2 regions of the Acidiphilium acidophilum genome follow, and region 2 is predicted to be linked to the other one. Evidence: riboswitches for the same ligand, from Rfam matches in the RefSeq annotation. Region 2 holds a riboswitch; the other holds the start of a gene.
What was found. A riboswitch is a leader RNA that binds a small molecule or an ion and turns the genes downstream of it on or off. The one in region 2 is predicted to bind cobalamin.

Region 1 (15,900 bases), 1.1 Mb from region 2:
GATCTTCCGCGCCGGCGAAGGCGTCGGCACCATCACCCGCCCCGGCCTGCCGATCCCCCCCGGCGAACCCGCGATCAACCCGGTCCCCCGCGCGATGATCCGCACCGCCCTCACCGAAATTGCCGGACCCGACCCCGATTTCATCGTCGAAATCGCCATCCCCGGCGGCGAGACCCTCGCCGAACGCACCCTCAACGCCCGCCTCGGCATCATCGGCGGCCTCTCGATCCTCGGCACCACCGGCATCGTCATCCCGTTCTCCTGCGCCGCCTGGATCGACAGCATCCATCGCGGGATCGACGTCGCCCGCGCCTCCGGCCTCACCCACATCGCGGGCGCCACCGGCCGCACCTCCGAACGCGCCGTCCAGACCCTCCACGCCCTCGACGACGTCGCCCTGATCGAAATGGGCGATTTCGTCGGCGGCATGCTGAAATACCTCCGCCGCCACCAGCTTCCCCGCGTCACCATCGCCGGCGGCGTCGCCAAAATCACCAAACTCGCCCAGGGCCGGCTCGACCTCCACTCCAAGCGCCACGCGGTCGACCGCGCTGCCCTCGCCGCCCTCGCGCCCGCCCTCACCGCCCCGATCATGGAAGCGAACACCATCGCCGAAATCCTCACCCTCGCGCAGAGCTCCGGCATCGACCTCGGCACCACCATCGCCGACGCCGCCTGGCACACCGCCGCCAGCGTCCTCGCGGGCACCGGCACCACGCTCGACATCGTCATCTTCGACCGCGAAGGCCGCCTCGCCGGCCGCACCACCCCAAGCCCGGTTCACGACCTTGCCCCCGACCCCGGCCTGAACCTGCGGTCATAACCCGCATCATACAACGCACTCTCGCGCCCCTGCCGCGCCCCGAGCGACCACCCCACGAAAATCACCGCCGTCCGCTCCACCGGGTCGCCCGCCAGCATCCCCCCAATCGTCCCGAGCGTGCCCCGCACCACCCGCTCATCCGCCCAGCTCGCCCGCGCCACCACCGCAACCGGGCATTCCGCGCCATAAGCCGGCGTCAACCGCGCCACCACCTCACCGATCGCATGAACCGCCAGATGCACCGCCAGCATCGCCCCGGTCGCCCCGAACCCTTCCAGCGTCTCGCCCGCCGGCATCGCCGAAGCCCGCCCGGCCACCCTGGTAATCACCAGGCTCTGCGCCACCTCCGGCAAGGTCAATTCCTGCCCCAGCGCCGCCGCCGCCGCCGCAAACGCCGGCACCCCCGGCGTCAGCGTATAGGCAATCCCCCGCGCCTCCAGTCGCCGGATCTGCTCCGCCACCGCCGAATACAGCGCCAGATCCCCCGAATGCAGCCGCGCCACATCCACCCCCGCCGCATCCGCCGCCACGAACTCCGCCTCGATTTCATCGAGGCTCATCGGCGCGGTATCGACAATCCGCGCCCCCACTGGACAGAAATCCAGCATCGCCCGCGGCACCAGCGACCCCGCGAACAAACATACCGGGCACCGCGCCAGAATATCCCGCCCCCGCAACGTCAACAAATCCGCCGCCCCCGGCCCCGCGCCGATGAAATGCACCGTCACGCCCCATCCCCCTCGGCCAGCGCACAGGTCACCCCGGGCCCCTCGATCCGCGCGAGCACCAGCCGCGCCCCCACCCCCGCCGCCGCCAGCGCGCACCCTTCCGCCACCGAAGCCACCCCCACCGCCGCTGCCACGAACGCCGACCGTGTCGCACACTCCCCCTGAACCGCCGCCAAAGCCTCAGCCCCCACCCATATCACCGGCACCCCCAGCAACCCCGCCGCCGCCCTCACCCCCGCCTCATCCACCTTGAACGACGCCGCCGCCAACACCCCGATCTCGCACCCCGCCAACCCCGCCGCCCGCCGCACCAGCGCCGCGATCGCCGCACCCTCCGCCCCGCGCCGGCACCCGACCCCGGCAACGATCATCCCTTCACCCCGCGCCACTGGGTCACCGTCATCCCCGGTCGAAACCCGTGCATCCGCCCGACCCGATCCAGCCGCTCCACCCCCAGCCGGGTCAACCGCCCGCCGAACCGCCGATGCGCCGCGAACAAGGCCGCCTCGGTCTCGATCGTCACGGCATTGACCACCATCCGCCCGCCCGCCCGCAACGCCTGCCACCCCACCCCGATCACCTCATCCCCCGCCCCACCGCCGATGAACACCGCATCCGGCACCGCCAGCCCCGCCAGCGCGCCGGGTGCCTCACCCACCACCACCTCGTAATGTCCAACCCCCAGCGCCGCCGCATTTTCCCGCGCCCGCGCCGCCCGCACGCCATCCCGCTCGACCGCCACCACCCGGTTGCGCGGATGCGCCCGCAGAAACTCGATCCCGACCGACCCCGATCCGCACCCCACATCCCACAACAAATCCCCCGGGCGCGGCGAAAGCGCCGCCAGCGTCACCGCCCGGATCTCGGCCTTGGTGATCTGCCCGTCATGTGCGAACGCGTCATCCGGCAACCCCGGCACACACCCCACCCCATTGCCCGCCCCCGCCACCTCGATCGCCAGCAGATTGAGCCGATCGATCCCGCCGGGCATCACCCCGAACCCAACCTCCCGCACCCGCTCCCGCGCCCCGCCGAGCGCCTCCATCACATAAACCCGCGACTCCCCGAACCCGCGCGCCCGCAACAGCGCCATCACGGCTCCCGGCGTCGTCTCATCCGCGGACAGCACCATGAGCCGCGCCCCCGCATACAAATGCGCCGCCACCCGCCCGACCGGATGCCCGCAGCACGAAACCACAATCACCTCCTGCAACGCCCAGCCCAGCCGCGCCGCCGCGAGCGACACGCAGGACGCCACCGGCACGCAGCGATACTCCTCCCGCGAAAAATGCCGCGCCAGCAACGATCCCACCCCATGAAAGAACGGATCGCCCGACGCCAGCACCACCACCGCCCAGCCCCGCCGCGCCGCGATCGCGGCCACCCCATCGCCGATCGGTCGCGGCCACACCATCCGCTCCCCCGCAATCAACGATGACGCCAGCGCGATATGCCGCGCCCCGCCCACCACCAGCTCCGCCTGCCCAATCAACGCCCGCGCCGCCGCGCCCAGCCCGGCAATCCCCTCCTCGCCTATTCCCAGAATGCTCAACCAGTGCGACGAACCGGGCCGATGACCCCGAACCCCCACCTCAACCTGCTCATCCTCGGCGGCTCCAGCGAAGCCTCCGATCTCGCCCGCCGCATCGCGCCCGATCCGCGCTACGCCGCCACCCTCTCTTTCGCCGGCCGCACCCGCAACCCCATCCTCCCGCCGATCCCCTGCCGCATCGGCGGCTTCGGCGGCGCCATCGGCCTCGCCGCCTACCTCCGCGACCACGCGATCGACGCGCTGATCGACGCCACCCACCCCTTCGCCGCCCGCATCACCGCCAACGCCGTCCACGCCGCCGCAATCACCGCCACGCCGCTCCTGCGGATCGACCGTCCCGCCTGGCAACCCGTTGCAGCCGATCACTGGATGGAACTCCCCACCATGGCCGCCGCCGCCGCCGCCATCGGCCCCACCCCGCGCCGCGTCTTCCTCACCATCGGCCAGCAGGACCTCGCCCCGTTCCGCGCCACCCCCCGGCACCACTACCTCATCCGCAGCATCGACCCGCCGGACCCCGATCTCATCCCGCCCGACGCCACCCTCATCACCGCGCGCGGCCCGTTCGACGAAGAGGCCGAACGCACCCTCCTGCGCGCCCACCAGATCGACATCCTCGTGACCAAAAACGCCGGCGCCGCCGCAACCGAAGCCAAACTCGCCGCCGCCCGCAGCCTCGCTCTGCCGGTCATCATGATCGCCCGCCCGCCGACCCCGCCGGTCGATCGCGTCGAGACCGTCACCGCCGCGCTCGACTGGCTGTCCCGGCTTCACGATGCCGCCACCCCGCGCGGGGTATAAACCCAGCTCGTCCCGTCCGCCCGCGCGATCACTCTGGTTTCCGCCGTCCCCACCATCACCAGCGTCCGCATATCCGCCAGCGCCGGATCGGCGGCACCCAGGCTCGTCACCGTGACAAGCTCATCCGTCCGGCTCACCGAGCGCGCGAACATCACCGGCACTTCCTCCGGCAAGACCGCGCGCAGCACCTCGAAACACCGCCCGATCTGCCACGCCCGCGCCCTCGACGCCGGGTTATACAGCGCCATCACGAACCCCGCCCCCGCCGCCGCGACCAGCCGCCGCTCGACCGTCTCCCACGGCTTGAGATTATCCGAGAGCGAAATCGCACAGAAATCATGCCCGAGCGGCGCACCCACCCGCGCCGCCACCGCCAGCAGCGCCGAAATCCCCGGCACCACCGACACATCGAGCCCCCGCCATGCCGGATCGCCTTGCTCGATCGCCTCGAACACCGCGCTCGCCATGCCGAACACCCCGGCATCCCCGCCCGAGACCACCGCCACAACCCGCCCCGACGCCGCCAGCCCCAACGCATGGCGCGCCCGCTCAAGCTCGACCCGGTTATCGCTGGCATGAACCACCACCTCCGGCCCCACCGCCAGCCGCGCCAGATACGGCCCGTACCCGACCAGATCGGTCGCCCCCGCCAGCGCCGCCCGCGCCTGCGGCGTCACCATCGCCTCATCCCCCGGCCCGATCCCGACCACGACCAGCCGCCCGCCTGTCCGCTCCGCCGTCACCTGATCCGCGCTCACCCTGTCTGCGCTCACCGGACCCCCCGGCGTCCGGGGATCAGCACCATCGAAAAATACGGCGCGCCGGGCGTCACCACATCGCCCAGCTTCATCACCGCCTCGCCCGTCATGCTCCCCCGCTCGACATAGATCGCCCGATCCATCACCCCGGCCTGACGCGCCGCCTCGCGGATCTTGGCGAGATTCCGCCCCACTTTCATGATCACCGCCGCCCCGCCGCCGCCCAGCCGCGCCGCCAGCTCATCCCCCGGCAGCGTCCCCGGCAGAACACTCAGCACGTCATCACCGTGGGCAATCGGCACCCCCGCGCGCGACCAGCACGCGCTCATCCCCGAAACGCCCGGAATCACCTCATGGCGATAAGCCGGCCCCAGCCGGTCGGCCAAATACATCGCGGAACCATACAAAAACGGATCGCCCTCGCAGAGCAGCGCGACATCCGCACCGCCATCCAGCGCCGCCGCAACCTCACGTGCCGATTTGTCATAAAAACAATCCATTGCCGCCCGATATTCATCGCTCACATGAGCAATTTCGGTGGTATAGGGATACTCGAAGCGCAACTCCCGCACCCCCCGCGCCAGCAACCCCTCGGCAATCCCCCGCGCATGGCCCACCCGCCCGCTTTTGGCGAAATACGCAACCACCGGCGCCTCCCCGAGCACCCGCGCCGCCTTGCGCGTCAACAGGTCCGGATCGCCCGGCCCCATCCCCACGATCGACAGTTTCCCCCGCTCGCTCATTCGCGTTCGGACGCGATCGCATTCACCGCCGCCGCCGCCATCGCGCTGCCGCCCCGCCGCCCGCGCACCACGGCATACGGGATCGCGGTTTGCGCCGCGAGCGCCGCCTTCGATTCCACCGCGCCGACGAACCCCACCGGCATCCCGATCACCGCCGCCGGGCGCGGTGCCCCCGCCGCGATCATCTCCAGCAGATGAAACAGCGCGGTCGGCGCATTGCCGATCGCCACCACCGCCCCCGCCAGCCGATCACCCCATAATTCCAGCGCCGCCGCCGAGCGCGTCGTCCCGAGCCGCACAGCCAGCCCCGGCACCGCGGCCTCGCGCAGCGTGCACACCACCTCATTGCCCGCCGGCAGCCGCGCCCGGGTAATCCCGTGCGCCACCATCTCGGAATCGCACAAAACCGGTGCCCCCGCCCGCAGCGCGCCCCGCGCGATCGCGACGAACCCTTCGGAAAACCCGATATCCCGCGCGATATCCACCATCCCGCTCGCATGAATGATCCGCACCGCCACCTGCGCCTCATCAGGCCCGAACGCCGCGAGATCAGCCTCGGCGCGGATCGTCGCAAACGAGCGCGCATAGATCGCCGCCCCGTCATGGATGTAGTCGAATCCGCTCATGCCGGCACTTTCATCATCAATTCCGCGCGCACCGCCGCCAGATCGAGGCCCCGCCGCACCGGCGTATCGCCCGCCCGCCCGTTCCGCACCAGATCATACCGTCCATCGCGCCCCACCAGCGTCACCTCCGCCGGTCCCGGATGCGCGCAGCCCTTGGCGCAGCCCGACACATGAACCCCGCGCCCGGTATCGCCGAGCGCCAGCGCATCCGCCCGTGTCGCCCGCCCCGCCGCCGCACAGAACGGTGCCCCCACACAGGCCTGCACCCCGAACCGCCAATCCGGCCCCGCCACGATCATCCCCTCGGCCGCAGCCACGTCAGCCAGACGCGTCGCCGCCGCCTGCGTCACCCCGGCGATCACCACCGCCCGCCAGGGCGTGAACCGCAGCACCCCATCGCCGAACGAGGCCGCCAGATCGGCCAGAAGCCGGAGTAAATCCGCATTCATCGCCCCGAACACCAGCCCGAGCCCGAACGCCCCGCGATCCGCCGCATAAGCCACAAACCCCAAGGGCGGCACCCTCGCCGCCCGCGCCATCCCCATCCGCTCGGGCCGCCGTCCCGCGCGCAGCGCCGGCGCGCACGCCTCCAGCCGCCGCCGCACCACCGCGACCAGATCCCCCGCCGAACACACCTCGTCATCCACGACCCACCCCGTCGCCGCCGCCCCAATCGCCGCCGTCCCAATCGCCGCCGTCCCAATCGCCGCCGTCCTGATCGCGATATCCGCACCGACCGACCCCAGTCCGATCACGCCCCCCGCATCGAACGACACCGAAAATTTCTCCGCCGGTCCTTCCAACCCGGTCATCCCCGCCACAACCGCCGCAATCTCCCCCGCCAGCGCCCCGGCCTCCGGTGCCGCCGCCGGATCGACCCCGAGCAACGGCGAGACCATCAACCCCGGCGTCCCTACCGGCTGATCGACCCCAAGCCCGCCCACGATCGCCGCAAACGACGCCGCCGAGCCCAAATCAAACCCGCGAAACTGCAAATTCCCCCGCTGGGTCAGGTCGATCAGCCCATTGCCATGCGCCGCCGCCGCCGCCGCAACCTGCCGCGCCGCTCCGGCATCGATCCGCCCGAAAACCGGCCTTACCCGCACCAGCAGCCCATCCGCCGCCGGCATCGGCGTCGCGAGACTCGGGCACCACCCCCGCCGCGTCACAGCACGCCCGCGAGCAATGCCGCGACATCGTTGCGGCGCGGATGCCACCAGCCGCGCCGCAACGCCTCGGCAAACCGCCCCGCAATCGCCGCCCGCGTCGCCGGATTCTCCGCCTCCAGAAACGCCGCGACCGCCGCATCCCCCAGAATCGCCCCGAATGCCAGATCGAACTGCGCATCGAATCGCTCCGGCATGGTCGCCGCAAACCCGTGCAATCCCTCGACCCCCCGCGCAATCTCCGAGGCCCCGCGATACCCGTGCCGCATCATCCCCGCGATCCAGCGCGGATTGGCCAGCCGCCCCCGCACCACCCGCGCGACCTCCTCGGCCACCAGCCGCGCGCGCGGCGTCTCCGGCTGCGAGGTATCCACGTGATACAACGCCGTCTCCGCCCCCAGCAGCGCGGCGGCAGCGGCAAACCCGCCCTCATGCGCCGCATATTCCGAACTCTCCAGAATATCGGTCCCGGCATGATCCTGCTGATGCACGAACGCCCCCGCCGCCGCGACGCGCGCACCAAACCCCGCCGCATCCGCAACCCCGTCCAACCCGAGCCCGTAGGCGCTCGACGAGGCCGCCAGATACGCCCGCCCCAGATCGTCCCGCCCGTCCCAGCCGCCCCGCGCCAGCAAATCCCCGACCGCGACGCCGTAATCCCCCGGTGCCGCACCGAACACCCGCGCCGTCGCCCGCCGCAGCGCCTCGCCTTCGAGCCCGCGCGCCGCCGCCGCCAGCGGGTTCCAGTCCCCCGCCTCGTCCCGCGCCGCCACCGCCCGCACCGCCGCATCGAACAGCGCGATCTGCATCTCGAACGCATCGCGAAACAGGCCGGAAATCCGCAGCGTCACATCCACCCGGGGCCGATCCATCGCGGCCAGCGGCACCATTTCGAACCCGCTCACCCGCCCCGATCCCTCATCCCACACCGGCGCCACCCCCATCAGCACCAGCGCCAGCGCGAAATCCTCGCCCCCGGTCCGCAGGCTCGCACTCCCCCACAGATCGATCACCACGCAGCGCAAATCCTCGCCCTGCTCCTGACGATGCCGGTCGAGCACCACCCGCGCCGCCTTCGCGGCCAACCCCATCGCCGCACGGGTCGGCAACAGCCGGGGATCGAGCGTGGTCAGGTTCCGCCCGGTCGGCAGCACATCCGCCCGCCCCCGCGTCGGCGCCCCTGCCGGCCCCGGCTCGACGAAGCGCCCGTCCAGCGCCGCCAGCAGCGCCGCCATCTCCGCCGCGCCGGACCGATCCAGCCGATCCGCCAGCACCCCCGCCCCAACCTCCGGGCAACTCGCGATCAGCCCCGCCAGCATCGCCTCCCGTCCCGCCGGGGCCTGGCCGAACACGTGCAGCCCGTCCCTGATCTGCAACTCCTTGACGTCGCACAAATACGCATCGAGCCGTGCGAGGGCGACATCCTCGGGCGCATCCGCCGCCACCCCGCATTCCGCCAGCAACCCGGCTGCCCCCGCGCGCTCGATAATCTCCCGGCGCAACCCCGCCGCCCGCCGCCGATCCAGCCCGTCCGCCGCGGCGTATTCATCGATCAGCCGTTCCAACGCACCGCCCGAAGTCGGCCCCGCGGCAATGAGCGGCGGGGTCAGATGCCCGATCGTCACCGCCCCCAGCCGCCGCTTCGCCGCCGCCGCCTCGCCCGGATTGTTCACGATGAACGGATAGATCACCGGCACCCCCCGCATCAGCGCCACCGGAAAACAATCCGCCGCCCCCGCCGCCGCCTTGCCCGGCAACCATTCCAGCGTGCCATGCGTGCCCATATGCACCACCGCATCCACGCCCTCGATCAGGCGCAACCACAAATAAAACGCGATATACTCATGGCAGGGCGGGCAATCCGCATCGTGATACCCCGCCTTCCGGTCAACCCCGCCCCGATCCGGCTGCACCGCAATCACGGCAGCCCCGCACCGCACCAGCCGCGCCTCAAAATCCCCGACCCGATCCGCCGGATCACCCCAGACCTCGATCATCCGCGCCCGCACCGACCCCGGCAGATCCGCAAACAACCGCCGATACTCCGCACAGGTCAGAAACCGCACACCCGGGCCCCGGCCCAACGCCTCGGCGAGCCCCGCCGCCGCAACCCTCCCGCACCGATACCCCGCCGCCGCCAACCGCGTCAGAATCTCCTGCAGACTCGCGAAACTATCCAGCCCCACCGCATGAGCCACCTGCCCCGATGCCGCCCCGCCAACCCCCGGATAATCCGAAACGATCAGCCCGATCCGCCGCTCCCCCGCCGTCCTTTGCGCGAGCCGCACCCACCCCGCCGCCCGATCCGCCGCCAGCGCCACGCCCTCAGCATCCGCCCGGTTGACCACCCGCGAAAACTCAAGCCCCGCCAGCGTCTCCGCCTCGGCCTTGAACGAGATCGCCGTGGTCGACAGCCGCCCATCCAGCTCCGGCAGCGCCACCTGCATCGCCAGATCGGCCTGCGAAACCCCGCGAAACCCCGCCCGCCACGCCTCGATGAACTGCCCGGACAAAATCACCTGCAACACGCTCACCCCCGCCGCATCCAGCGGCGATCCCGCCTCGTCGCGCGCCGAAAACCCGGTCGCATTCAGCACCACCAGCGGCGCGACCCGCGCCAGCCGCTCCCGCACGAACCGCGCCGACTCCGCATCTTTCAAACTCGCCACGAACCACGCTTCCGCCGGCATCCCCCGCGCCGCCAGCGCCGCCAGCAGCGCCTCCACCGGCTCGACATCCCCGGCCAGCAGATGCGACCGATAGAACACCACCACCGCCACCGCATCCGCCGCTTCCCGCCACACCCCCGCCTGCGCCAACTGAGCCGGTGCCGCCTGCACCGCGTCCCCCACCCCGGCCAGATGCGCCATCACCCCCAGCGCCGCCGCGCAATTCGCAGGCCCGCCGATCCGCAGATAATCCGCAAGCCGCCCCCGGATCGCGCCATCCACCGCCCCCACCGCAGCCAGCCGCGCATCCACCCGCCCGTCCCCTTCGAGCATCACCAGCGCAATCCCCCGCGCCGCACAGCACGACGCCACCTCCTCGACCCCGTAGCGCCAGTATTCCACCCCCCCGAGAATCCGCACCACCACGCATTTCGCCCGCGCGATCACCTGCTCGACATATAAATCCACCGAAAGCGGATGGCGCAGCCGCACCAGATTCGCGAGCCGCAACCCCGGCCGCACCGCCATCCCCCGCCACGCATCCGCCATCGCCCCCAGATCCGCATCGGAAAACGACAGAAACACCAGATCCGCCGGGCTCTGGCCCAGATCGACCGCCTGCGCCTCCTCATCCAGCGTCGCCGTCTCGCGGACCAGCAGATGCATCGCTCAGCCCGCGATCGCCGCAATAATCGCCGCCCGGTCCATCCCGGTCCGCCCGATCACCACCACCGCCCCGTCATGCCCCTCGCCCGGTCCCCAGACCCGATCGAAATGATGGCCGAACCGCGTCCCCACCCCCTGCACCGCCAGCCGCATGCTCCGCCCCATCACCGGTACGAACCCCTTGATCCGCAGAATGTCATGCGCCGCCGCCACCGCCCGCAACCGCCCGACCAGCGCATCCGCCGACGTCACCGGCGCCACGCTCACCGTGAAACTGTCGAAATCATCGTGCTCATGCGCGCCATCCTCGGCATCGTGATGCGAAGGCCGCGCCGCCAGATCATCCTCCGCCGCCGCCCCGATCCCCAGCACGACCAGCGGATCGAGCCGCCCCTCCCGCGCCGTCACCAGCTTCACCCCGCGCGGCACCGCCGCCTCGATCTCGGCACGCACCCGCGTCAGCTCGACCTCGGTCAACAGATCCTGCTTGTTCACCACGACCAGATCCGCCGCCCGCAGCTGATCCTCGTAAACCTCCGCCAGCGGATTATCATGATCCACCGAAGGGTCCGCCGCCCGCTGCGCCGCCACCGCCGCCGGATCATCGGCAAACCGCCCCGCCAGCACCGCCGGCCCGTCCACCACCGCGATCACCCCATCCACCGTCACCCGCGTCCCGATCCCCGGCCAGGTGAACGCCTTGAGCAGCGGCTTCGGCAGCGCCAGCCCCGACGTCTCGATAACGATATGCTCCGGCGGCACCGCCCGATCGAGCAGCGCCATCATCGTCGGAATGAAATCATCCGCCACCGTGCAGCACAGGCACCCGTTCGCCAGCTCCACGATATCCTCCTCAGCACACCCTTCGATCCCGCAACTCCTCAGCGTCTCGCGATCGATCCCCAGCGTCCCGAACTCATTGACAATGATCGCAATCCGCCGCCCCCCCGCATGCGCCAGCAAATGCCGCACCAGCGTCGTCTTCCCCGCGCCCAGAAACCCGGTGATGATCGTCGCCGGAACCTTCGCCGTCGTGGTCGCACTCATTCCGCCGCCTCCTGATATGAAATGTCGTAAGCCGGAAACCGCGCCAGTATCATGTCCTTCAGCGATTCCGCCCGCCGCGACGGCATGATCGTCCCGGTCTTCGAGGCCGCGAACGACCGCGCATAATCCAGCAGATCCCCCGCCATCTCCGGCCGCAACCCGCCCAGCAGATACGTCCACTTCCCCGGCATCGAAATCGTCGCCGCACACCCGCGCTCGCACGTGGCGAGGCACTCAACCCCGCGCAGTTCCACCGGCCCGCCCAGCGCCGCCATCGCCTCATGCAGCAGCGCCCCCATCGGCACCCCGCCCGGCTCCAGCGGCAGCCCCGCCCGGCACGTCACACAAACATGAAAACAGGGAACACGCGCGCTCATCGGACCTCCGGACATTCTCACACGGCAGATCACTGACCGTCCCGACCCCGCGCGCAGGACCGAAAGACGACGTTTTCACGCGTCGTTGCCCACAGGACACCCCGCCCGGGACACGGACAGCCCGAACCGGAAACACCTCCGGCCCGGCGATGGCAGGTCTCCTGGCTCGCAGCGTCGGGATCATCGAAATCCCCGGTCCCCATCGCCTTCCCGGAAACCAAACCGGTCCCCAGTGGCATCATGATGAAAACCACGCCGCTTACAGTTGCGGGGGCAGCCGTGGCCTGGGGTCGCCCCGCACCACGTTCCCTATTCACCTTTCTCGCGAAAGGACCATCTTGCCCGATACTATGCCCCAACCCCGCCCGCGGCAAGATGACAGCGAAGCCATGAAGCGGTATGCGGTACTCCACCTCCGATTTCAGGGATATCCGGCCACTCCATGACCTCCAGTAACGACATCCGCGCGACCTTCCTCGACTATTTCGCCCGCAACGGCCACGAAATCGTCCCCAGCGCCCCGCTGGTCCCGCGCAACGACCCCACCCTGATGTTCGTCAACTCCGGCATGGTCCCGTTCAAGAACGTCTTCACCGGCCAGGAACGCCGCGACTATCTCCGCGCCACCTCCGCCCAGAAATGCGTCCGCGCCGGCGGCAAGCACAACGATCTCGACAATGTCGGCTACACCGCCCGCCACCACACCTTCTTCGAAATGCTCGGCAATTTCTCCTTCGGCGATTATTTCAAGGAACAGGCGATCACCCACGCCTGGACCCTCCTGACCCGCGATTTCGCCCTCCCGAAAGACCGCCTCCTCGTCACCGTCTATCACTCGGACGACGAAGCCGCCTCCCTCTGGCGCAAAATCGCGGGCCTCCCCGAAGACCGCATCATCCGCATCAAAACCGACGATAATTTCTGGCGCATGGCCGATATCGGCCCCTGCGGCCCGTCCTCCGAAATCTTCTACGATCACGGCCCCCACATCGCCGGCGGCCCGCCCGGCAGCCCCGAGGAAGACGGCGACCGGTTCATCGAAATCTGGAACCTCGTCTTCATGCAATACGTCGAGGACGCCGCAAAAACCCTCACCCCGCTCCCCCGCCCCTCGATCGACACCGGCATGGGCCTCGAACGTTTCGCCGCGATCATGCAGGGCAAGCACGACAATTACGACACCGATACCCTGCGCGCCCTCATCCTCGCCTCCGCCGAAGCCTCCGGCACCGACCCGGACGGTCCCCACAAAACCAGCCATCGCGTCATCGCCGACCACCTCCGCGCCACCGCCTTCGTCATCGCGGATGGCGTGCTCCCCTCCAACGAAGGCCGCGGCTACGTCCTCCGCCGCATCATGCGCCGCGCCATGCGCCACGCCCACATGCTCGGCCAGCGCGACCCCTTCATCTACCGCCTCGTCCCCGCCCTGATCCGCCAGATGGGCGTCGCCTACCCCGAACTCCCCCGCGCCGAACCCCTCATCGTCGAAACCCTCAAACTTGAGGAAAGCAAATTCGCGACCATGCTCGAACGCGGCCTCGCGCTGCTCGACGATGAAGTCGCCCGCCTCGGCGCCACCGCCCCGCTCCCCGGCGCGGTCGCCTTCAAACTCTACGATACGTTCGGCTTCCCGCTCGACCTCACCGAAGACGCCCTGCGCGAACAGAACCGCACCCTCGATCGCCCCGGCTTCGACACCGCCATGGCCGAACAACGCGCCCGCGCCCGCGCCGCCTGGGCCGGCAGCGGCGATGCCGCCACCGAAACCATCTGGTTCGACCTCAAGGAAACCCTCGGCGCCTCCGAATTCCTCGGCTATTCGATGGAAGATTCGGATGCCACCATCACCGCCCTCATCGTCGATGGCCAACCCGCCCCCACCGCCACAACCGGCCAATCCGTCGCGATCATCCTCAACCAGACCCCGTTCTACGCCGAATCCGGCGGCCAGGTCGGCGATACCGGCACCCTCACCGCCGAAAACCTCCTCATCCGCATCACCGACACCCAGAAAAAAGCCGGCGACCTCTTCATCCATTACGGCATCGTCGAATCCGGCACCGCCACCCTCGATCAGACCATCCACGCCACCATCGACCACACCCGCCGCACCGCCATCCGCGCCCACCACTCCGCCACCCACCTCCTGCACGAAGCCCTCCGCCAGGAACTCGGCCCCCACGTCACCCAGAAAGGCAGCCTCAACGCCCCCGACCGCCTCCGTTTCGACATCTCCCAACCCCGCCCGATCACGCCCGACGAACTCCGCACCGTCGAACGCGCGGTCAACGCCCGCATCCGCGAAAACACCGAAGTCGAAACCCGCCTCATGACACCGGATGAAGCGGTCAAACGCGGCGCCATGGCCCTGTTCGGCGAAAAATACGGCGATGAAGTCCGCGTCGTCGCCATGGGCAAAGGCGATGCCACCAAATCCGCCTACTCCATCGAACTCTGCGGCGGCACCCACGTCACCCGCACCGGCGATATCGGCGCCTTCCGCATCCTCGCCGAATCCGGCGTCGCCGCCGGCATCCGCCGCATCGAAGCCGTCACCGGCAGCGCCGCCCTCACCGCCATCGAAACCGACGCGGACCTCCTCGCCACCGCCGCCGCCACCCTCAAAATCCCCGCCACCGAACTCCCCACCCGCCTCAACGCCCTGCTCGACGACCGCAAACGCCTCGAACGCCAGATCGCCGAACTCCAGCGCAAACTCGCAACCGGAGCCAGCGCCGCCGCCATCGAAGATATCGCCGGCATCAAACTCGCCGCCCGCAACCTCGGCGACGTCGCCCCCCGCGACCTCAAATCCATCGCCGATTCCATCCTCAAATCGATGGGCTCCGGCATCGCCGCCGTCATCTCCACCGCCGAAGGCAAGGCCAGCATCGTCATCGGCGTCTCCGAAGACCTCACCAAAACCCACAACGCCGTCACCCTCGTCCGCGCCGCCGCCGAAGCCCTCGGCGGCAAAGGCGGCGGCGGCCGCCCCGACATGGCCCAGGCCGGCGGCCCCGACGCCACCCAGGCCGAAGCCGCCCTCGATGCTATCCGCGCCGCTCTCGCGGCGTGACCCATTGTTAGGGAAGGCAAGGGAAAAGAAGGGTTCTTTTTTGCAAAAAAGAACCAAAAAACTTTCTTGAATCTGGGTCCGTGCGCTCTGAAACGCCCGTGCCCGGAGGAGCGAAAGTTTTTTGCTACTTTTTTTCAAAAAAGTAGTGCTTCCTTCCTATTGCCCACTTTCTCACCCCCCACCCCCTGTGATGAATAGGGTGCGTGTCCAGCAATGCGCCGTCTCACCCTCTTACCCATGCCGATGTGATCGGCCGGATCATCGAGATCCTCGAAGGGCTCCTCGCGGTTCTCGCGGCGCAATACCCTGACGGCAACCTGACGACCGGCGTGCTCCGCCTCACCTGCCGCCACCTCGCAGCCTACCGCGCCAGCAACGACAACCCCATCGCACCCGCGCTCGCCGCGCCCATGCCCATCCGGTCCGGCGCACCCGCACGCCGTCGCACCCGCACCGCACAGCACCGCCCGGCATCACCCGCCCACCCCGCAACCACGCGCGCGACTTCACCTCATGCGCGCCCCGACCATCTGTCCGCACGCCCACGCCCGCCCCGACGATTAAAAACCCTCAAACCCGCCGCCTCCAGACACGCCCATATCGTTACGATATCGCAACATATTGATCCCTCGAAACCCACCCGACTTGACCGCCACGCCCCCACCCTCGCATATACCTCCCATGGAAAGACGGACCGCCCGGCGAATTATCCGCCCGGCCCTGCACTAAGGGCCGGGTCCTCCAACTCACCCTCCCTCCCTGCCGGAGCCTGACATGAACGACGTCCCCGCCGAGCGCGACTACCGCGCCACCGTCTTCCTCCCCCGCACCGACTTCCCGATGCGCGGCGACCTCCCCAAACGCG
Region 2 (15,900 bases):
CCGCGCGGCTGGTGCGGCTCGAACCACCGGATTGGGTGCTGCCGCGCGCCGCACTGGAGGCGGCGTTCGGCCCGAAGACCAAGCTCCTGCTGCTCAATTCGCCGATGAACCCGACCGGGAAGGTGTTTTCCGCCGATGAACTCGGCTTCATCGCGGGCCTGCTGCATCGCCATGATGCCTATGCGGTGTGCGACGAGGTTTACGAGCATCTGATTTTCGACGGGCTGTCGCATCTGCCGCTGATGAGCCTGCCGGGGATGCGCGAGCGTTGTGCGCGGATCGGCAGCGCGGGGAAAACCTTCAGCCTCACCGGCTGGAAGATCGGCTACGTCACGGCGCCCGCGCACCTGGCGACCCTGATCGCGCGGGCCCATCAGAACCTGACCTTCACCACGCCGCCGAACCTGCAGCGGGCCGTAGCGATCGGGCTAGGCAAGGATGATGATTATTTCCTCGCCCTCGGACGCGACCTTGCCCGCAAGCGCGATCTGCTCGGCGCGGGGTTGCGCGGCATCGGGTTCGATGTGCTGGCGAGTTCGGGCTCGTATTTCATCACCGCCGATTTCAGCCCGCTGGGATTCGAGGGCGACGATGTCGCGTTCTGCCGGCATATCACCGAACATGCCGGGGTCGCGGCGATCCCGGTCTCGGCGTTCTACCCGGCGGACGCGCCAACCCGCTATGCGCGCTTCGCCGTCTGCAAACGCGATTCGGTGCTGCAGGAGGCGATTGCGCGGCTGGGGGCGCATTTCGCGGCGCGGCGGGCGGCGGAGTAGCCAGACGGAAGGTCAAGGAAGGCCTGCTTTTTGGAAAAAGGTGGCAAACTTTCGTTGGATATGCGCGGTGCGACCGGTGCATGTCTCGACATGCGGGGGCGGACCGAGACAACGCATCGTCGCCCTTGCCTGAATCCCGCCTATGGCGCACGATAAAATGATGTCGCACGATGATCTTCGCATGACCGTCATCCAGCTCGCGCCCGGTGCCGACAAGGTGCGGAATATCGAGCAGGCGCGCGGCTTGATCGAGGCGGCGGTGGCGCAGGATCGGCCGGATCTGGTTGCGCTGCCGGAGATCTGGACCTGCCTCGGCGGCGATCGGGCGACCAAATTCGCGGCGGCGGAAACCCTGCCGGCGCCGGGCAGTGCCGGTGAGACGGGCGGCGCGGCTTACGAGTTTCTCCGCGAGATGGCGCGCCGGCATAAAATTCACGTCCATGGCGGTTCGATCGGGGAGCTGGGCGGCGAGACATTGTTCAACACCACGCTGGTGTTCGATCCGGACGGGGCTGAAATCGCGCGCTACCGAAAAATCCATCTGTTCGACATCGTCACCCCCGACGGTCAGGGCTACCGGGAGAGCGCGATCTATGGGGCCGGCGATAAAATCGTGACGTTCCGGCTTGGTACTGCCACGGTGGGGCTGAGTATTTGTTACGACATGCGCTTCCCCGAACTCTATCTCGCGCTGCGCCGGGCCGGAGCCGATATCATTCTGGTGCCCGCCGCTTTCACCCTGCAGACCGGCAAGGATCACTGGGAGGTCCTGCTGCGGGCGCGCGCGATCGAGACCCAGTGCTGGGTCGCGGCTCCGGCCTGCACCGGCACCCATTACGACGGCTCGAACGTACCGCGCGTGACCTATGGCAATTCGCTGATCGTCGATCCCTGGGGGATCGTGAGCGCCCGCTGTTCCGACGGCCCGGGATTTGTCACGGCGCGGATCGATCTTGCGAAATCGGCCAAGTATCGCACCGACATGCCCGTGCTCGAGCACCGCAAGCTCGTGTGACCCGGATTCATTTTGCCGCCGCCGCGACCGATCAGGCCCGCGCGGCGCGCGAGCGGCTGGTTTCGATCTATGGCAACGAAGCCGCCGAACGGGCCGATGTGGTGGTCGCCCTCGGCGGCGACGGGTTGATGCTGGAAACCATCCACCGGCTGCTCGCGCATAACCTGCCGGTCTATGGCATGAATTGCGGTTCGGTCGGGTTTCTGATGAACGATTTCGCCGAGGATCTGCTGCCCGAGCGGATCGGGCGGGCCTTGTGCAACGACATCCATCCATTGCGGATGCATGCGATCACCATGACCGGCGCGGTCGAGGAGGCGCTGGCGTTCAACGAGGTCAGCCTGCTGCGGCAGTTGCGGCAGGCGGCGAAGATCCGCATCATCGTCGATGGCAAGGTGCGGATGCCCGAGTTGATCGGGGATGGCGTGCTGATCTCGACCCCGGCGGGCTCGACCGCGTATAATCTCTCCGCCTATGGGCCGATCGTGCCGCTGAGTGCCAATCTGCTGCCGCTGACCGCGATTGCCGCGTTCCGCCCCCGGCATTGGCGGGGGGCGCTGCTGCCGACATCGTCCGAGGTGGTGTTCGAGATACTCGAACCCGAGAAGCGCCCGGTTTCGGCCGTTGCCGATTCGACCGAGGTTCGCCGGGTCATTTCGGTCGCCGCCAGCGAGGACCGCAACGTGACGGCGCGGATATTGTCGGACCCCGACCGGGCGTTGTCGGAACGGATCATCCGCGAGCAGTTCACGGTTTAGGCGGGGCGCCACACGCAGCGCGCGTATTCGATGACGCCAGTGTCATGCGCCGTCCAGCCGGAATCCGGCGGAATCGTGGCGGCCCGGGTGAAAACCTGCGCGCGCTTTAACCGGTGAGGCGAAATCAAGGCAGCGATCAATCTGACAACGCATCGGTTCCTCTCGATTCTGTAATCGCTTTTTAAGTGGAACGATCGCTCTGGCACCACCAGATATTTCACCATGATTACGGTTACACGTGATCGTTTCAGAGGAGAGTGACGTGAAGAAATATATCCTGTCGTCCCTGGTGGTTCTGGCATTGAGCAGTGCCACGGCCCTCGCGCAATCGTCCTACCAGTCGACCACGACCACGACGGCGGTGACCCCCGCTGCCCCCGCACCGGTGGCACCGCCGCCACCCGGCGTGCTGAGCCGCACCACCGTTACCAAAAGCAATGACGGGATGGGCGACAAAACCTATTCGCGCAAGACGACGTATGGGGATGGTCAGGCGGCGGTTTCGCAAAGCACGCGAACCCAGGTGACCGCACCGCCGCCGGTGGCGATCGAGAGCAGCAAGCGCACCACCACGACCACGACAAGCTCAGGTAATTGAGTCGGAACCGACGTTTCAACACGCAGAGGAAGATCGATCATGCAGATCAGAACGATGAGGTTAGGTGCGATCGCCGGGATGGTCGTGCTCGGCGCCAGCCTTGCCGGTTGTTCGGGTAGCCCGCCGACGCGGACCACCACGACGACCGAGGAAACCTCGACCCGCCCGGTCATGGTGGCACCGCAGGGCGCACCGGCCACGGTGACCACGACGCATTCGGAGACCGAACAGGTCAATCAGTAAACGGGTCCGCCCGTAAACTGATCGGTGCGAGCGATGCCCGCCGGATTGATGATCCGGCGGGCTTTTGTTGAGTCAGGGTCAGCCGAGCAGGTGGGCAACGGCGTCGCGTTCTTCCTTCAATTCGTTCAAAGTGAGGGCGAAGCGCTCGCGGGCGAATTCGTCCATTGCGAGGTCGGGTATCCGGGTGACGGTACCGGCCTCGGTGGTGACGGGCACGCCGAACATGATGCCTTCGGGGATGCCGTAGCTGCCGTCCGACGCCACCGCCATCGAGACCCATCTTCCATGCGAGCCGACCACCCAGTCCCGTACCTGATCGATCGCGGCATTCGCCGCCGATGCCGCCGAGGACGCTCCGCGCGCCTCGATCACCGCCGCACCGCGCTTGCCCACCGTGGGGATGAACACGTCGCGGTTCCAGGCTTCGTCGCCGATGATCTCGGCAAGCTTGCGGCCATTGGCTTCGGCGAAACGGTAGTCGGGGTACATGGTGGGTGAATGATTGCCCCAGACCACGAGTTTTTCGATGGCATCGACCGCCACGCCCGCTTTGCCCGCGAGCATCGAGGCGGCGCGGTTATGGTCGAGCCGGATCATCGCCGAGAAGCAGTCGGGCGAGAGATCGGGGGCCGATTTCATCGCGATATGGGCGTTGGTGTTGGCCGGGTTGCCGACCACGAGAATCCGCGCGGTGCGTTTCGCGGCCTCGTTGAGCGCGCGGCCCTGCACGGTGAAGATCTCGGCGTTGGCGCCCAGCAGATCCTTGCGTTCCATGCCCTTGCCGCGCGGACGCGCGCCGACCAGGAAGCCGATATCGATGTCCTTGAACGCGGTTTTGGGATCGTCGGTCGCCACCATTCCGGCGAGGGCGGGGAAGGCGCAATCCTCCAGTTCCATCATCACGCCCTTGAGCGCGCCCTGCATGGGCGGCAGGTCGAGCAGGTGCAGGATCACCGGCTGATCGGGGCCGAGCAGCGCGCCGCTGGCGATGCGGAAGACCAGCGCATAGGCGATCTGGCCGGCGGCGCCGGTGACGGCGATACGGACGGGGGATTTGGCCATGGAATTGCTCCTTTGTGGTTGGGCGCACTATCGCCCGGCGGGGCTTCCGGTCAACCCGCGCGCCATGCCACACTGATGCGATGAAAATCGAGGGACGCAAGCCCGGCCCACGCGAAGCGAGGCCCCGCAAACCGGGGTCGGCACCCGATGCACGCCGGTTGCGCGAGGCGGCGCTGGCGCATCTTGCCCGGTTCGCCGCCACCGAGGCCGGGCTGGTGCGGGTATTGACCCGGCGGGTCGAGCGATGGGCCCGCGCGGTGGACGATGCCGAGGCGGCGGCACCCCAACGCGATGCCGCCTTGGCCGCGATCCCCGGTATCATCGATGAATTGCGCGCGCTGGGGGCTTTGAACGATGCGGCCTTCGCCGAATCCCGCTCGCGGCGGCTGGCGCGCGCCGGCAAATCGCGCCGGGCCACCCTGGTTCATCTGGCGGCCAAGGGGATCGAGGCCGGGCTCGCCGCCACCGCGACCGAGTCGCAGGCCGATCAGGATCTGGCCTCCGCCTGCGCCTATCTGCGACGGCGCCGGCTGCCGCCTTTCGGGGCCGGTGACCCGTTGCGGGCGATGGCGGCGCTGGCCCGCAACGGGTTCGACCGCGAGACCGCCGAGCGGGCCCTCGCCCTCGATGCCGCGGGCGCGGAGGCGCTGGTGATCGGGTTGCGCCGGGGCGACCGGTAGCGCGGCGCGCGGGGATCGTTCTGGTTTCATCATGTGCGGACATGAATGAAATGTCGCGCGCCCCATAATTGTCGCGGCGGATCCGGCCCATGTTGCAATGCAGCAGCGGGGTGGACCGTGGCGATCCCGTCGTGAGGTCGCCGGTTCCTCCGCTTCAACGGAGATTTCGACATGACTCGCCTGATTACGTTTGCGGCCCTGGCCATGGCCGCCACCACCAGCATCGGGATTGCCCTCGCCGATCAGGGCATTCCCAACGTGCCCGCGCGACCGGTGATATCGATGACCGCGCCCGGCGTGGCCGGGGAGGGGTATCCGCTGTTCGGCGGGCAGACCCGCCCGGTGGTTTCGGAGCGTTCGGCCAGCAATGCCGGCTACCAGAGCTATCCGGATTTCATCGTTCCCAGCAGCAATGAACGGTTGGGCGCGGCGCAGCTGGGGCGGGTCCAGGGCGAACGCCCGATGAGTGATCTCGCCACGATTGCGGTTCCGCCCGCGCCGCAGGGCTGACCGGCCCGCGCGCGCGATCGTGAGGGGGCGGGCGGCACCGGTGACGGTGCCGCCCCTTTTTGTGATGAAGTCAGTCGAAGATCGGCGCGTTCGCCACCCCGGCGAGTTGCGCGGTCGATTGCAGGAAGGGCGTGGTTTCGAATTCGGCGATCAGGAAATCCATGATCGCGCGGGTGCGCGCCGGGATGTAGCGGCGCGAGGGCAGGACGGCGTAGATTTTGACTTTCACCGGGCAGAACGCATCGAGCACGGTGACGAGGCGCCCGGCATCGACATCATCGATCGTGGTCAGGCGCGGCAGCATTGCGATGCCCAGGCCCGCGCGCGCCGCACGGCGGACCGCCTCGCTCGAATCGACGTGAAATCGGCCCTGCACCGACACGGTCTCGTCACCGCCCTTGCCGATGAACCGCCAGTTTCGGTCGATCCCCGGGCGGGTGTAGACGATGCATTCATGGGCGAGCAGATCCTGCGGCGATTGCGGCGTGCCCCGTGCCGCGAGATAGGCGGGGCTGGCCACCAGCACCGACGCGGCGCTGCCGATGGTGCGCGTGATCACGCTGGTCTGGGTTGCCTCCGCGATGGAAATCACGAGGTCGAGCCCTTCCTCGACCAGATCGAACGCGCCGTCGCGCATTTTCAGGTCGAGCGACATTTCCGGATAGCGGGCAAAGAATTCGGGCAGACGGGCTGCGAGATACATGCCCACCGAGGTCGGCACGCCGACCCGGACCTGCCCGGTCGGGGTCCGGCGCGCGATGCCGACGCTGGCCTGGGCCGCATCCATCGCCTCGACCACCGCGCGCGCGTGTTCGAGATAGATCTGCCCGTCCTCGGTGAGGGAGAGCCGGCGGGTGGTTCGCTGGATCAGCCGGACTCCGAGCTGGTCTTCCAGTGTGGCGACCTGACGCGAGATCACCGGCTGGGAGGTGTTGAAATCGCGCGCCACGGCTGAAAACGACCCGCGTTCCGCGACACGGACGAACGTGTTGAGCAGGCTTAACTGGTCCATCGATGAGACTTTCGGGATTTATAACGAGCGGTGCATGAGATAAATCGTTTTTTAGTTTAACCGACAGCGTCCGATATGAATATATGTCATTCGTCATGGCGGTTTCCGGATTTTCCCAGTTGCGTGCGTCGGCGACCGCCCTTGCGGGCGATCTGCCGCGCGACCTCTGGTTCGCGCTGCGCACCGCGGCGGCGGCGTTGCTGTCGCTCTATGTCGCGATGGCGTTGGATCTCGGAACGCCGCACTGGGCCGCGTGGACCGTGCTCACCGTCAGTCTGCCCTCGATCGATCAGGCGCTGCTGAAATCGTTTCACCGGATGATCGGCACGCTGGTCGGGGCGGCGGTCGGGGTGCTGTTCATTGCGCTGTTCGCGCAGGCCCCGCTGCTGTTCGACCTCGCCATGGTGCTCTGGGCGGCGCTGTGCGTGTATCTCGGTACCAAGGCGCGCCAGTATGAAACCTATGCGCTGGCGCTGACCTGGCTGACCACCGGGATCATCGCCTATGGCAGCATCGCCGATCCGGCGGGGGCCTTTACCGTGGCGATCACCCGGACCGCCGAAGTGACGATCGGGGTGGTGTGTGCCGGGCTGGCCACGGTGATTTTTGCAGGCCATCGCGCCGGGAGAGCCACCCAGGCTGACTCGCCGGTGCCGGGGCAGGCGCGGCGGAACGCGCTGCGGGCGGCATTGGCGATCGGACTGGCCAGCCTGTACTGGTATGGTTCGGAATGGGAAAACGGGCCCGATTTCGTGCTGATGTCGGGCGCGGCGGTGACGCTGTTTGCGGCGCATCCGAGTAAATTATCGGCGACGCTCGGGCTGCTGCGGGGCTTTCTGCTCGGCACCGGCCTTGGACTGTTCGTGCGGTTCGCGCTGTTCACCCAGGGGGCCGGGTTCGGCGTCGAGGCGCTGATGCTGCTGCCGTTTCTGGTGCTCGGCGGGCTCGGCGTGGCCGATCCGCGCACCCAGGGGCCGGCGACCGGCTATAATCTCGCGTTCATTCTGGCGGCCGATCCCTCCAACAGCCTCAATTTCGATCTGGGCAGCGCGCTGAATACCGATTTCGCGATGATGGCCGGGGTGCTGGTCTCGGTGGCGGCGTTTCTCGGCTTCGTGCCGATCCGTGAACTCGTGCGGCGGCCGACATGAGTATTCTGCCGCCACTGGCCGAATTTTCCGTGTTCGGTATCGGGATCGAGCCGGCGGTGCCGATGCTGCTGCTCGCCGTGCTGGTCACCGACCTTCTGCGCCGTCTGCTTGCACGGGCCGGGGTGGACCGGATGGTCTGGAACTGGCCACTTTTCATACTGTCAATGTTCGGATGCGTCGCGGCGGGACTGATCCTCGCGATGCCTTCGATCTGATCGGAAACCACGATGCTCGATTTTCTTCATCGCGAGACGATTCCGGGGCCGCAGGTTATGGCGGCGCTCTCTCAGCCCGCAGCCGCCGCGCCGCCGCGCCCTTACAAACCGCTGTTTTCGGTTCTGGCGACGCTGATCGTGGTGATTGCCGCGATCTGGCTCGCCGTGCTGGCATGGCACCGCTATGACGCCACGCCCTGGACCCGCGATGCGCGGGTGCGGGCCTATGCGGTTGCGGTCGCGCCGCAGATTTCCGGCCCGATCGTCTCCGTTGCGGTCCATGCCAATCAGATCGTCCACAAGGGCGAGGTTCTGATGAGGATCGATCCGGCCGATTTCATCAACGCGGTTGCCGAGGCGCAGGCGGCGCTGGCCTCGGATGAAGCGATCGCGCGGATGAAGGCGGCGGATGCGTCCCGGCGTGCGCGCCTGCCTTCGATTGCCGTTTCCGCCGAATCCCAGGGCAACACCGCGGCGGCGGCGGCGGCAGCCGAGGCGGCGGTTGCGGGGGACAAGGCGCGGCTTGCGCAGGCTCTGCTCAACCTGAAACGCACCGTGGTGCATGCGCCGGTGACCGGCACGATCACCAACCTCACCCTGCACGCCGGCGATTACGCGCATGCGGGCACGCCGGCGATCACGCTGGTCGACGAACATGATATCTGGGTGACCGCCTATTTCGAGGAGACCGAATTGCCGATGATCCATCCGGGCGCGGCGGCGACCATTCGGTTACTCGCCGACCCCGACCAGGTGTTGCACGGTACCGTGCAGGGGATCGGGCGCGGGATTTCGGTGACCGATGCGCAGAATTCGGCGGGCGGGCTTCCTGTGGTTAACCCGGTCTATTCCTGGGTGCGGCTGTCGCAGCGAATTCCGGTGCATATCGCGCTTGGCAGGGTGCCGGCGGATCTGTTTCTGGCGGCGGGAATGACCGCGACGGTGCGGATCGTGCCGCATCGTGCCCACCGGTAAGCCCCCAACGAAAAAAGCCCCGCATCGGGTGATGCGGGGCTCGGTCCGGTCAGCGGGATCGGTCAGGCGGCCAGTTTCTGGCTGTCCTGCTCGATGGTCGGCACCGGCGCCGGGGCGCTGGTGATCGCGATCCGGCGCGGCTTCAGCGCTTCGGGGATGACGCGCTTCAACGCGACATGGAGCAGGCCGTTTTCGAGCGATGCGCCTTCGACCACCATGTGATCGGCCAGCGCGAAGCGACGTTCGAACGCCCGGGCCGCAATGCCGCGATACAGGGTTTCACCCTTCGGCGACTCGTTGCCGATTTTGCCGGCGATGATGAGGTTGTTTTCCTTCACCGTCATTTCGATATCCTCGGCGCGGAAGCCGGCGACCGCCATGGTCAGCCGATAGTTTTCGGCGCTGAGCTTCTCGATGTTGTAGGGCGGATAGGATGTCGCGCTCGCATCGGGCACCGCATCGAGCAGTTGCTGGAGCCGGTCGAAACCGATCGCGGAGCGAAACAGGGGAGAGAAATCGAGAGTCATGTAAACCTCCTCAAAAAGCAAGGTCGTGTGGCGGATTGTCACGATGACCAACCCGTGGTGATGCCCGTAAAGCTCCCGAGGAACTTCCGGACGCTGAAGGACCCAATGGCATCCTTCGGTTCGATATTAAGGAAAGGCAGGGGAGGTGTTCAAGAGGGTTTCGGCCCGCCGCGCCGATTTTTCCCCCAGCGCAAAACGCCGCGACCTGCAGGGCAGATCGCGGCGGGCCGAAACGGGCAGGAAAGGCGCTTACTTGGTGCGCGCGCCGATGCTGGCGAAGCGCTTGTTGAACTTGGCGACCTGACCGCCGGTATCCATGACCCGGTGCTGGCCGGTCCATGCCGGATGGGATTTGGGATCGATGTCGAGGCGTAGCGTATCCCCCGCCTTTCCGTAGCACGACCGGGTGGTGTAGGCGGTGCCATCGGTCATGATGATGTTGATCTCGTGATATTCGGGGTGGATATTCGCTTTCATCGTACTCTCCTGGGGCGACCGATGCCGACCGGTCATTCGGCGGGTCGCTTAACCCGGCGCGGTCCTGAAGGCAAGCGGCCCCAGCCATGCGACCCGGCGAGGCAGCACCTCCGGCACCGTCATCCGACCGGTTCGGCCACCACGGGGACCCGGCGGAAGGCGCTGGTGAGCTGGCCCAGCAACGTGCCGATCCGCCGGGGGGCGAGAAGGGCGAGCGTGCCCAGGAAGACCGATGCGGCGATGATGCCGCCCACCGCGAGTTGGCTGAACATGGCGACGATGCCCAGCCCGGATTGCTGCACCAGAACCGGCACCAGGGCGGCGGCTGCCACCCGCGCCGCGATCAGGGCGATGAACGGCGCGGTGAACAGCCGCAGCAAGGGCCAGGCGGGTCGGCCGATCCCGATCGAGAGAGCCGGCAGCAACAGGATCGCGGTCAGAAGGCCACGGGCCGCAAGGGTCCAGGCCAGGATCAACAATCCTTCGGGTGCGGCGAACCACGCGGCCAGTGCCGTACTCGCGGCATTGATCGCGGCGAATACGGAAACCAGCACGGGCCGGCGCAGGGCGGTGAGCATGGGGTTGACGAAGGCGTAGACTGCCGCCGCGGGAACGATCAGGCTGAGCGCGGCGAATACCGGGGCGGAGCTGGCCCATCGCACCCCGAACATCAGCACCACGACCGGTTTCGCCACCGCCCCCGCGACCGCCGCTGCCGCCAGCGACCCGATCGCAAGGACATCCACCAGCGAGCGCGCGACCGCGAAACGGCGATCCGGATCGTCGCGGACCGCAACGAAGACCGGGAGGAACACTTTGCTCGCGGGAAAAACCGTGAGCTCGCGCAGAACCTCGGCGAGGCGCTGGGCGATCCGGAACTCGCCAACGGCGGCCACCGGCATGCGGATGCCGATGAGAACGACATAGCCGGTCGCGGCCACGTAATCGACGAAGGCGGCCCCCATCATCGGGATATTGAACCGCAAGGCCCGCCCGATCGCGGCGAGCGAGGGAAACGCCGGCGGGTACCAGCGCGCGGTGATCGAGGCGGCGGCGGCGTAGAAGGTGATGCCGACGATCCGCTGGGCGATCAGCGCATCGAGCCCGCGACCGGAAAACACCAGCGCCAAAGCGACCGTGCCGCCGAGAATCGTCGAGCCCAGCGACATCAGGCTGAGCGCCCGGAAGCCGAAATTCTGCACCAGCCGCGCCGAGGGCACCACCAGGAAGGTTCCGAGGATAATATTGACCGACAGAACGCGCGTGACCCATGACAGCGCGGGGGCACCATAGGCGCGTGCCAGAACCGGGGCCGCGACGAACAGCAAGCCAGCGATTGCAGCGGCGAGAATAAACTGGGCCCAGAATGCGCCGGCTTCCACCGTCCGGTCACCGGGGGAGGCAACCACCTGTTCCCCCGAGCCGCCTGTGGTGATCATGCGCCCGATTTCCGAGAGTGCGGAGGCGATGGCGATCAGCCCGACATCGGCGAGCGTGATATGGCGGACCAGAATGGCGAGCACGGCGAACCCGATGCTGCGCTCCCCTACCGCGGTGGCGAAATTCCAGGCCGCGCCGTGAGCCGCGCCGCGCCGCAAGCTCATGCCCGCGCCCTCATGAGCCCGACACCCTTGAATTGTGCCCGTTGTGCTGGACGGTCATGCGGTTGTACCGGTCTGCATGAACGGAATATAACAATTTATTCAAGTTTGGCGATGGCCCGGCGTTATCTTCCGCAACCCGCTCTTTACGAACCGCCCCACCGTCACTAGAACCGCCCCTGCATACGCCGTGTACCCCGGCGGAGGGGTGGCCGAGTGGCCGAAGGCGGCGGTTTGCTAAACCGTTAGACGGGTTAAACCGTCTCGTGGGTTCGAATCCCATCCCCTCCGCCATCCTTACAATCAGCAACGTGTGGCAGCAGTTTCTCGCTGTTTTTGGTCGCGTGCTCGCAAAGCACCGTGACGCCGGCGGTTCATTGCGGCGGTCAGCGGCTCCGGGTTTCCCCGGAACCGTGCCGATGGGCTACCATGACGGCCCGGGACGCGCGCCCGACCAGCCATTGCCGAAAAACGGACAGCAACTCCAAGCGGAAAACGGCCCGCCATAGCCGCCGAACGGCCCGAAACGGGGCATCCGGAAGTTGACGCCGCCCATGTTCCATGGCCCGCCATATCCGTTCCATGGTCCCCCGCCATAGCCCGACCACGGCGATGACCGGCCCATCGGCGCGCCATATTCGGACCACGGCGTTCCGTAGCCGGGAAACGGCGCTCCATAACCCGGCATGGGTGATCCGTACCCCGGAAAGGGCGATCCCATACCCATCGGCATACCGTATCCCGGCATTGGTGATTCCATGCCCATGGGTGACCCGTATCCTGGAAAGGGTGATCCCATCCCCATCGGCATGCCGTACCCCGGCATTGGTGATCCCATGCCCATCGGCATGCCATAACCCGGCATTGGTGATCCCATGCCCATCGGCATGCCATAACCCGGCATTGGCGATCCCATACCCATCGGCATGCCGTACCCTGGAAAAGGACTGAACGATTGTGCCCGCGCCGATGCCGGAAGGGCCATTACGGCCAGACCCGTCGCAATGAAACAGGCCGATAGACCTCGTGTCACCCTCATCCAACCCATATGTCACCTCGCCGTCTGCCGGCATTATTTATGTTTCAAGGACGTATCGACATGTCGTGAGCGCGAACCGGACGGTTTGATGTCCGGCGGTCTCACGGATCGATTTAAGGGGTGGCGCGCGTTTCGTGTCAATCTTAAACAGTCCTTCCCGCCTCCCGGGGAGCCAGATACCGCATCGTGAACAAAACATCGCTCGTGCATCGAATTTTTGCTGGACAGTGCAGGACGCAGTTGTTACTCACACGCCATCGTTTCATTCTTGCAGGAGGGTTGAGTGTTGGCAGTTGATCATTCGCCCTTCGGGATGACGAAAACCGGAACGACGCGCGGCCATTTCACCGCCTGATCTGTCGGCTCCGTCTACCCCCTTCCCAGCCTGATTTCCGCCGCTGACTCGCGGTGCCTCGATGTTGAAAGGTCGTCGCCCTGACCGGCGGCGGATCGTCGCATGTTGGCCTTCCTTTATCTGCCGATCCTTATCGTTGCCGTCGTCGCGATCGCTCACGGGGTCGTTGCGGTGCTGTTGCATCGGGAAAATCGCCGCAACGCCCTGCCTGCGGTGCCTGCGACGCCTGCGGTGAACCGGCGCAGTTTCCAGCCGCGCGTCATCGCGGGCGGGGGCGCCGCGGCCGATGCGCCGCGCACTGCCCCACGGCCGATGCTGTATCTGGTCGGGGCGGATGATTGAAATCATCAGCGCCCGGCCAGCCGCACGGTTACCCCACCTCAAGCTCGTCCAGCCGGCTCATCCGGTACACCACCACCGAAACCACCCAGGCCACGACGAAAATTCCGATGATCCCGAACCCCAGCAGCCCGAAATGCCCGTTCAGCCCCGCCACCGGACCCCAGAACCAGCCGCGCAGGCCGAATTCCGTGCCGATCAGCCCGAGGGTTTCCACGCCGCCTATCAGCAGCGCGATCGCGACCGAAACCAGGGTGATCGTCAGGTTATAGTAGAGTTTGCGGATCGGCTTGACGAAGGCCCAGCCATAGGCGCCCAGCATCAGGACCCCGTCCGTCGTGTCGATCAGTGACATTCCCGCCGAAAACAGCGCGGGAAACGCGAGGATCGACCACACCGGCATTCCTTTGCCGGTCTCGGCCGCAGCCACCGTCAACAGGCTGACCTCGGTTGCGGTGTCGAAGCCGAGGCCGAACAGAAACCCCACCCCCAGCATCTGCCAGCTATGTTCGATCAGCAGGAACAGCGGCCGCAGCAGCCGCGCGATCAGTCCCCGGCTGTTCAACAGGACGTTGAAATCATCCTCGTCATAGGCACCGCCCGCCTTCACGTGCCGAAAGATCCGGTAGGTCGAACGCGCGATCATCAGGTTCATGATCGCCATCACCAGCAGGAACACGCCGGAGACCACCGTGCCGACGATCCCGGCCAAATCGTTGAACCGGTCGAACCGGCCGGAAACCTGCATCACCGTTACCGCGACGATCAGCGTGCCGATGAACAGCACCGCCGAATGCCCGATCGAGAAGAAAAACCCCACCGCGACCGGGCGCTTGCCCTCCTGCATCAGCTTGCGCGTCACGTTGTCGATCGCGGCGATATGATCGGCATCCACGGCGTGACGCAGCCCGAACCCGTAGGCGAGCAAGGCGGTTCCCATCAGGATCGGGCGATCACGGAACGCGATCAGCGCGTAGGCCGCCGCCGCCAGATTGAACGCGATCAGGAACAGATAAATGCCGCTCACCTTGGCCCGCACATCGGTGCCCTGATCGCGGAAAATCCGTCGCAGCGTTTCGATCATCATCGTCATCCGCCTCCGGAACACCCCGCCCGGCGGCATGGTTGGCGCGACGAGGGCAGGTCTCCTGGCTCGCGGTTGCCGCACCCGGCCGACGCCGGATGCATCATCGCCGGTCCTGCCTTCCCGAACCCCTCGGCTCAGTGACCCGTCGCCAGATCATGGCGAACGGACGGACCGCCGACTGACCGCTGACAGTTGCGGGGGCAGCTACCGACTTGCCCCCGAACCACTGGTTCCGCCGGAGCGCACGATATTCCCTTTTCACCCGCTCGCACGGGACCATCGACCAGCCGACCCTAGCACGAAGCGCGCCCGGCGCCACAGGAGAACATCACCCATGCCGCACTGCGGTAGCGCCGTGCGGTGGTGCGTCGTATAGGTGGTTCATCGAATAAAAAAGGGGATTACCGATGACCGCAGCTCATCCCGCCACAACCCGCGTCACCGCCATGCCGGGCGATGGTATCGGCCCTGAGGTCTTCGAGGCGACAAGACGCATTTTCGAGGCGGCGGGAGCGCCGATCGAGTGGGAGATCGCCGAGGCCGGTGCCGAAGTCTTCAGGAAGGGCATCCCTTCCGGCGCGCCACGCGAAACCCTCGACAGTATCGCGAAAAATCGCCTCGCGCTGAAAGGCCCGCTGGAAACCCCGGTCGGCTATGGCGCGAAATCGGCCAACGTCACGCTGCGCAAGCATTTCGAACTCTACGCCAATATCCGCCCGGTCCGCGAACTGCCCGGCATCAAGACCCCCTTCACCGGGCGGGGCATCGACATGGTCATCGTCCGTGAAAACGTCGAGGACGTCTATGCCGGCATCGAGCACATGCAGACGCCCGATGTCGCGCAGTGCCTCAAACTCATGACCCGCCCGGGCTGCGAGCGCATCATCCGCGCCGCCTTCGGCCTCGCTCTCGCGGAGGACCGCAGGAAAGTCACCTGCGCCACCAAGGCAAATATCATGAAGCTCACCGAGGGCATGATGAAACGGGTGTTCGAAGCGGTCGGTCCCGAATATCCCGCCATCGCGCAGGACCACATCATCATCGACAATTGCGCCCATCAACTCGTGATTGCCCCCGAGCAATTCGACGTCATCGTGACATCGAACATGAACGGCGACATCATTTCCGACCTTGCCGCCGGACTGGTCGGCGGGCTCGGCATCGCGCCTTCCGCCAATCTCGGCGACCATGCCGCGATCTTCGAGGCGGTCCACGGTTCGGCGCCGCAGATCGCCGGCAAGGGCCTTGCCAATCCCACCGCCCTGCTCTCCGCCGCGATCATGATGCTCCGCCACATCGGGGCGTTCGAGGTCGCCGCCACGATCGAGCAGGCGCTGTTCATCACCCTCGCCGAAGGCGAAAACCTCACCGGCGATCTTTCGCCGCGCGGCCACGGTGTCGGCACCGAGAAATTCGTGGGTCAGGTGATCGCCAATCTGGGCCGCACCAGCAATCTGCCGTCCCGTGAGTATCGCCCGCT

Region 1: another riboswitch for cobalamin. It lies ahead of SIL87_RS10030 (DUF1636 domain-containing protein); the one in region 2 lies ahead of SIL87_RS04665 (HoxN/HupN/NixA family nickel/cobalt transporter).

What each region holds. Positions count from the first base shown of each region.
Region 1 is NZ_JAWXYB010000018.1:1,558,251-1,574,150, reverse strand. It holds gene SIL87_RS10085 (cobalt-precorrin-5B (C(1))-methyltransferase) at 1-823, shown strand, start outside; gene cobM (precorrin-4 C(11)-methyltransferase) at 781-1,551, opposite strand; gene SIL87_RS10075 (cobalamin biosynthesis protein) at 1,548-1,922, opposite strand; gene cbiE (precorrin-6y C5,15-methyltransferase (decarboxylating) subunit CbiE) at 1,919-3,142, opposite strand; gene SIL87_RS10065 (cobalt-precorrin-6A reductase) at 3,125-3,904, shown strand; gene cobJ (precorrin-3B C(17)-methyltransferase) at 3,874-4,677, opposite strand; gene SIL87_RS10055 (precorrin-2 C(20)-methyltransferase) at 4,674-5,405, opposite strand; gene SIL87_RS10050 (precorrin-8X methylmutase) at 5,402-6,031, opposite strand; gene SIL87_RS10045 (hypothetical protein) at 6,028-7,248, opposite strand; gene cobN (cobaltochelatase subunit CobN) at 7,197-10,532, opposite strand; gene cobW (cobalamin biosynthesis protein CobW) at 10,536-11,579, opposite strand; gene SIL87_RS10030 (DUF1636 domain-containing protein) at 11,576-11,956, opposite strand; cobalamin riboswitch at 12,093-12,309, opposite strand; gene alaS (alanine--tRNA ligase) at 12,399-15,035, shown strand; gene SIL87_RS10020 (hypothetical protein) at 15,239-15,808, shown strand; gene ileS (isoleucine--tRNA ligase) at 15,810-15,900, shown strand, end outside.
Region 2 is NZ_JAWXYB010000018.1:410,143-426,042, forward strand. It holds gene SIL87_RS04575 (aminotransferase) at 1-776, shown strand, start outside; gene SIL87_RS04580 (carbon-nitrogen hydrolase family protein) at 934-1,791, shown strand; gene SIL87_RS04585 (NAD kinase) at 1,788-2,549, shown strand; gene SIL87_RS04590 (hypothetical protein) at 2,812-3,147, shown strand; gene SIL87_RS04595 (hypothetical protein) at 3,187-3,390, shown strand; gene SIL87_RS04600 (malate dehydrogenase) at 3,469-4,452, opposite strand; gene SIL87_RS04605 (regulatory protein RecX) at 4,533-5,132, shown strand; gene SIL87_RS04610 (hypothetical protein) at 5,304-5,642, shown strand; gene SIL87_RS04615 (LysR family transcriptional regulator) at 5,713-6,654, opposite strand; gene SIL87_RS04620 (FUSC family protein) at 6,738-7,805, shown strand; gene SIL87_RS04625 (DUF1656 domain-containing protein) at 7,802-8,020, shown strand; gene SIL87_RS04630 (HlyD family secretion protein) at 8,033-8,995, shown strand; gene SIL87_RS04635 (Hsp20 family protein) at 9,058-9,522, opposite strand; gene rpmE (50S ribosomal protein L31) at 9,772-9,999, opposite strand; gene SIL87_RS04645 (oligosaccharide flippase family protein) at 10,119-11,603, opposite strand; tRNA gene SIL87_RS04650 (tRNA-Ser) at 11,803-11,894, shown strand; gene SIL87_RS04655 (hypothetical protein) at 12,025-12,288, opposite strand; gene SIL87_RS04660 (hypothetical protein) at 13,097-13,336, shown strand; gene SIL87_RS04665 (HoxN/HupN/NixA family nickel/cobalt transporter) at 13,365-14,420, opposite strand; cobalamin riboswitch at 14,455-14,716, opposite strand; gene SIL87_RS04670 (NADP-dependent isocitrate dehydrogenase) at 14,828-15,900, shown strand, end outside.